DNA from 2 places in the Paraburkholderia sp. TE9906 genome. Region 2 is predicted to be linked to the other one. Evidence: riboswitches for the same ligand, from Rfam matches in the RefSeq annotation. Region 2 holds a riboswitch; the other holds the start of a gene.
The links. Region 2 has a riboswitch for cobalamin ahead of cobA (uroporphyrinogen-III C-methyltransferase). Riboswitches for the same ligand answer to the same signal wherever they lie in the genome.
Positions count from the first base shown of each region.

Region 1: it holds a riboswitch for cobalamin, as region 2 does, so the genes downstream of both, ACZ9H4_RS14755 (precorrin-3B synthase) here and cobA (uroporphyrinogen-III C-methyltransferase) in region 2, are expected to answer to the same signal.

Region 1 is NZ_JBWCCT010000005.1:152,713-155,906, forward strand. Features, by position in the region: gene ACZ9H4_RS14755 (precorrin-3B synthase) at 1-1,496, opposite strand, end outside; cobalamin riboswitch at 1,578-1,756, opposite strand; gene cbiE (precorrin-6y C5,15-methyltransferase (decarboxylating) subunit CbiE) at 1,841-3,194, shown strand, end outside.
Region 2 is NZ_JBWCCT010000011.1:7,196-10,389, reverse strand. Features, by position in the region: gene ACZ9H4_RS26325 (cobalamin biosynthesis protein) at 1-485, opposite strand, end outside; gene cobA (uroporphyrinogen-III C-methyltransferase) at 482-1,330, opposite strand; cobalamin riboswitch at 1,575-1,816, opposite strand; cobalamin riboswitch at 1,884-2,163, shown strand; gene cobW (cobalamin biosynthesis protein CobW) at 2,373-3,194, shown strand, end outside.

The DNA.
Region 1 (3,194 bases), on a different contig from region 2:
CACGAGCGCGTGCAGCCGCTCAGGTGCACGTCGACGTCGGCGGGCAGCAGGGCGGCGAGGCGCAGCGCGTCGGCTTTGGTGTCGGCGAGGCCTTTGGCGCAACCGCTCGAACCGGCGCACGCGATCAAACGCGTGATGGGTTGTGCGGCATCGCAGGCGAGGCCCAGGGCGTTCAGTTCGGCCAGCGCGACGGGCAGTGCGTGCGTCGGAATGTCGGGCAGCAGCACGCTTTGCCAGGGCGTCGCGCGCAGCGTGCCGTTGCCGTGGCGTTGCGCGAGCGCGGCGAGGCCGTGCAGCGTGGCGGCGTCGAGGCGGCCGAGCGGCGGCTGGCCGCCCACGTGCCACATGCCGGTTTCGCGTTGAGCGTGGGCGCCGAGACGGAGCGCGGCATCGGCTGTGGTGCTGCGGCGCCATTCGGTGAGCGAGGCGTCGCGTGACAGCGGGAAGTCGACGTAGCGTTGGGCGTGCTGCAACAGTGCGTCGGCGGAATGCGTGGCGAGCAGGTCGCGCATGCGGAGGGCGTCGGCTGGTGCGAGGTCGAGGAACGTATGCAGCAGCGCGCGCACGAGCGCGGGGACTTGCGAGGGGAGGACGGCGGCCAGGGGGGGGTGGCTGTGAGTGTGCGCGGAGGAGTCGGCGCGTGAGATGCGCGTGGTCGTGTTGCCGGTCGGCGTGGCCGGGAGCGGAGGGACAGGAACGACAACACCCGCGGCCGCATGGGTTCGCGCGTTCGTAGCCGCGTCAGCTTTTGCACCTGCACCTGCATCGTCGCACGTAACCGCGTTTGCGTTCTCCTGCGCCTCGACACCCGGACACCCGGCGAAACCGAACACGAACCGCACACCATCATGGCTCAAAGTCGCCGCGAGCCACACATCGTGTGGATGATCGACCCTCGCCAGACGCTCGCCGCCATCCAGCAGCAGCGCGAATTTCGGCGACAGCGCCGCAAAGCGCATTTCGCTTTGCAGCAGCGTGAGCAACTCCGCGCATAGCGGTGTGGTGTCGATCAACGCAAACGGATCGCGTCCCGCAGCGGGGCTGATCATCACGTTGCGCACGTCGTCCGCGGCGCTCATGACGACGGCATTCGAAGCGTGGTTTGCGTGCTTTGCACCTGCTGGGTCCGCGCCACTCGCCGTAGCGGTGTTCGCCACGTCGGCCGCGTTCGCGCCTGGCCGAGGCATCGTCATCGGCCCAAGCCCGGCCTCGACCAGCGCCGCGATCAACGCCGCTTCGTGCCCCGCGCGCACGCCACGCACCTGCAGGTTCGCCCGATTGGTCAACTCGATCACGCCCGCCGCGTGCCGCGTGCTCGCATCGGCAATCACTTGCGCCTCGTCCGCATTCAACTCGCCGCCCGGCAGCTTGATCCGGCAGATGCCACCATCACGCGCGGCGACGATGCGCAGCAGCCCCGGACATGCCGATGGCCGCGGCGTCGAAGCCGCGTGGAGCAAGGCAGTGGAGGGCGAAGCTTGAGTCAAGACGGACACCGGTTTAGCGTCGCGCGACGGCCCGAGCAAGCCGCAAGGCGGATTGCTGCGGCATCGGTACACCCCGCCCGATGTTGGCTGGCACGAACAGTCTCGCCGGCAGGTCTCCTGGCTGGCAGGTCATCGTCCACCGCAGCCTTCCCGGTCAAACCAGTGGCGCGTAGCGCAGGCGGACTCGCTGCATACAGTTGCGGGGGCAGCCACAGTGGCACTGTGTTCCCTCTTCGGCCCCGAAGGGCACCGGCGGCTGTATTATGCCTTTTTTCGAACCGCGCAACGAGGCTGGACGCTTTGACCGGCGTGGCGCGGCGCATTGATTGAAGACACAGAATGAGGATGGTGGCATGCCGGCGTGGCTGACCGTGGTGGGCATTGGCGATGACGGCTTCGCCGGTTTGGGGCGGCCCGCGCGGCGTGCGTTGCTGACGGCGTCGGTGGTGTACGGCGGCGAGCGTCATCTGGCGATGCTGCCCGCGCGCCTCGCCGCGCGCCGCGCCGCGTGGCCGCGTCCGTTCGATCTCGCGCCGCTGCTCGCCGAACGCGACGGCGCCGTGTGCGTGCTGGCGAGCGGCGATCCGATGCTGTTCGGCGTCGGCGCGATGCTGGCCCGGCAGTTGCCTGCGCAAGAGTTGCGCGTGCTGCCTGCGCCGTCGTCGTTGTCGCTCGCGGCCGCGCGGCTCGGCTGGCCGTTGCAGGACGTCGCGACAGTGTCGCTGGTGGGCCGTCCGTTGGCGACGCTGAATGCGTATCTGCACGACGGCGCGCGCGTGTTCGTGCTGAGCGCGGACGGGCACACGCCCGCGACGCTCGCCGGCGTGCTGAACGCACGCGGCTTCGGCGCGACGCGGATGAGCGTGCTCGAACATCTTGGCGGCGAACGCGAGCGCCGCATCGACGCTCGTGCGGATCAGTGGAGCGCGGGCGAGTTGGCCGCGCTGAATCTGATCGCGCTCGAATGCCGGGCGACGGTGGGCGCGCCGCGTTTGCCGCTGACCTGCGGCTTGCCCGACGAGGCATTCCGTCACGACGGCCAGTTGACCAAGCGCGACGTGCGCGCGATCACGCTCGCGCGCCTCGCGCCGACGCCCGGCGAATTGCTGTGGGACGTGGGCGCGGGCAGCGGTTCGATCGGTATCGAATGGATGCGCGCGCATCCCGCTTGCCGCGCGATCGCGATCGAAGCGCGTGTGGAGCGACAGGGCTTCATCGAACACAACCGCGACGCGCTGGGCGTGCCTGGGCTGCAACTCGTCGCGGGCCGCGCGCCTGCTGCGCTGGATGGCTTGCCGGTGCCGGATGCGGTGTTCATCGGCGGCGGGGTGACGGTGCCGGGTGTGCTGGACGCGTGTTGGGCGCGTTTGCGCGACGGTGGACGGCTGGTGGCCAATGCAGTCACGTTGCAGGGCGAGGCGGCGCTGGTTGCGTGGCGCGAGCGGTATGGCGGCACGCTCACGCGTATCGCGCTCGCGGACGCGCAACCGCTCGGCGGCTTCGATACGTGGCGGCAGGCGTTGCCGATCACGTTGCTCGAAGTGACCAAAGCGGCTCGCGGCAACGGCGAGGCAAACGGCGTGCGGGCAACGGAGAGTGGCGGCGGTGAAATTGCCATGAATGGTGCGAACGCCGGAGACGGCACGAGCGGCACGAGCGGCACGAGCGGCACGAGCAATACGAGCAATACGAGCAATACGAACAGCA
Region 2 (3,194 bases):
GTTTTGGAGACTAGGAGGCGGGTGGTTAGGAGGCGGGTGGTGGGTGCTGCCGGTGCAATTGCTACGGCACCACGTGCGGCGAGCGTACCCGCAGCCGCCACAGCCGATATTGCGCCCGCATCGGGTGCGGTGTGCGCCGCGCGTGCGCCACGCACAGTCGCCGCTACGAGCGCGGCAGGCTCACACGACGCCGCGAGCAGCGCACACGGTTCGCAGACGCCGTCCACGCCGAGATGCTCTCGCACGGCGTCCGACGGTTTCGCGACTGCGATTCCTGCGATCTGCGCACGGCTGAAGAGTAGCAACGGCAGCGCGTGACGCGCGCAGAATTCGAGCAGACCCGGCTCGTCGGCTTTGGTGTCGACCGAAGCGACTGCGCGAATCCGATCGAATGCATGTGGACCGAGCGCGGCGCGCACGGCCGCTTCGATCTGCGCGGCCGGCGTGTTCAGGCGGCAACCAATGCCGACGCTCAGCGTTTTCATTGGGAGGCCGTTCCGGGAGTCGAGGCAGCGGCGGAATCGGCACTGGCAACGGAAGTGCCATCAACGTCGGAGCCGCCATTGGCGCCAGCACCAGCCGCCCCATGCGCCACGTCCGCCTTGACCGCCGCACGAGCCAGCGCCAGCGACGCCACCCCGCCGATCACCACGATCGCCGGCGAGCCAAGCCCCGCACGCGCGACAGCATCGACGAACTCGCCGAGCCGCGCGAGCACGTGACGCTGTTCGGGACGCGTCGCCGATTCGATCGCCGCGCACGGCGTGTCGGCGCGCATGCCGGCCGCGAGCAGCGCGGCGGTGATCTCGCTCAGGCGCCGCATGCCCATATAAATCACCAGCGTCATCTGGGTAGCGACGAGCGCGGTCCAATCCGGCTCGCCGCTGCCCGCGCCGTGTCCCGTGACGAACACGACGCCCTGCGCGTAATCGCGATGTGTGACCGGGATGCCGATTGCCGCGGGCGCGGCAATCCCCGCCGTGATGCCGTTGATCACTTCGACCTCGATGCCCGCTTCGTGCAGCGCCTGCTGTTCCTCGCCGCCACGGCCGAACACGAACGGATCACCGCCCTTGAGGCGCGCGACGCTGCGCCCGGCCCGCGCATGTCCGAGCATCTGCGCAACGATGCCGGCTTGCGGCGTGGACGGATGCCCGCCGCGTTTGCCGACGTACACGACCTGCGCGTCATCGCGCGCGAATTGCAGCACGTCGGGATTGACCAGGTCGTCGACCAGCACCACGTCGGCTTGCGCCAGCGCGCGGGTGGCCTTCAGCGTCATCAGTTCGACGTCGCCCGGGCCCGCGCCGATCAGCCACGCGCGGCTCATCGCGGCGGGCATGGCGCGCGCCATGGCGTCACCGGCGGGAAGGGGCGAAGCGGGCAACTGCGCCCAGCGGCGGAGATTGAAATCATGCGGTGCAACGGATTCGGGCTCGGCGAAAACGCGGCCGGTTCATGGCGAATCCCGCGAAAGTACGGCTCATGCGGAATACGCGAACGGACGCGTCACGTCGTGCTTCAGCGCCTTCACATCCGTCCCTCGCGGATTCCGGCGGCCGGCGGCGTAACGTGCGCCGCCTCCGCGTCTGGCCGGTATCCGGGCTGGCGGCCTCATGCGCTTTGCCTTCCCGTGCCGGATTCGCCGGACAGTGGCATCGAAAAAACGCATGCGCGGCAGGGCTGATGGAACAGCGCGCCGCAGGTCGCTTACCGTTGCGGGGACAGCACAGGTTGAGCGCATGACGCGCTGCCTGTTTCCCGTTTAACTGCACACGCGAACGCATGTGCGGGCACCAAACGCGCGCATACGATAGCACATGGCACCCCGCCCGATAAGCGCTTGCGGCCTGCGTTTTCTTGACTGCACGGGGCCGCGGGCCTACACTCGCACGCACTTTGGTGCTCGTGTGCGCGCTCGTGCGCATGCAGTTAAACGGGAAACAGGGTGCCCGCCTGCATTGGACCGGGTCAACCTGTGCTGCCCCCGCAACGGTAAGCGAAAAGTGGCGTCGGTTGCATCGACCGACGCTGCGGAGCCGGCTTCGATGTCCACGCGCAAGGCCGCGTCGGCATATCACCACTGGGCGAGAAATCACTCGTCCGGGAAGGGGAAGCGGCGCTTTCGCCAGCCCGGATACCGGCCAGAATACGCAGGATGCCCGCCGCGGGGATGCGACGGCGCGTTCATGACCTCACACCCGCTTTCTGTTTACCGTTGTCGCGGCAACGCCGTCGTTCGTCCCCGTGTGTTGTGATCGTGCCGGCTTTGGCAGCGCGTGCGCCTCGTGCGTGTCCGGCCGGCCAGCCCATGCAGACAGACGCGCGAACGTACCGGCGGCCCCGGGCAACGCCTACGGATGGACCTCACGATGCAAACTCAAATGCGCAAGATCCCCGTCACCGTCGTCACGGGCTTTCTCGGCAGCGGCAAGACCACGCTGCTGCGGCATATTCTTCAGCATGCGGGCGGCAAGCGCATTGCGGTGATCGTCAACGAGTTCGGCGAACTCGGCATCGACGGCGAAATCCTCAAAGGCTGCGGCATCGGTTGCGATGAAAACGGCGTCGAAACCGAAGGGCAACTGTATGAACTCGCGAACGGCTGCCTGTGCTGCACCGTGCAGGAAGAGTTCTTTCCCGTGATGGAAAAGCTCGTCGAGCGCCGCGAGCAGATCGATCACGTGCTGATCGAAACCTCCGGTCTCGCGTTGCCCAAGCCGCTGGTGCAGGCGTTCAACTGGCCGCAGATCAGGAACAGCTTCACCGTCGATGCGGTCGTCACGGTCGTCGACGGCCCGGCTGCCGCCAGCGGCCAGTTCGCCGATAACCCGGTGGCCGTCGACGCGCAGCGCAAAGCCGATCCGAATCTCGATCACGAGTCGCCGCTGCACGAACTGTTCGAAGATCAACTCTCGGCGGCCGACCTCGTGATCCTGAACAAGACGGACCTGCTCGACGACGCGCAGCAGGGCGCGGTCGAAGCGGTGATCCGCGAAGAGATTCCGCCGCAGGTGAAGGTCGTGCGCGCGCAGATGGGCCAGCTCGATCTGCATACGTTGCTGGGTCTCGAAGCAGCGTCGGAGGAAACGATCCACTTGCGCCACGACCACCACGGGTCCGCCGACGACGCCGATCACCACCACGACGAATTCGATTCAGTGGTCGTGCAGGCGAATGCGCCGTCGCGTGAA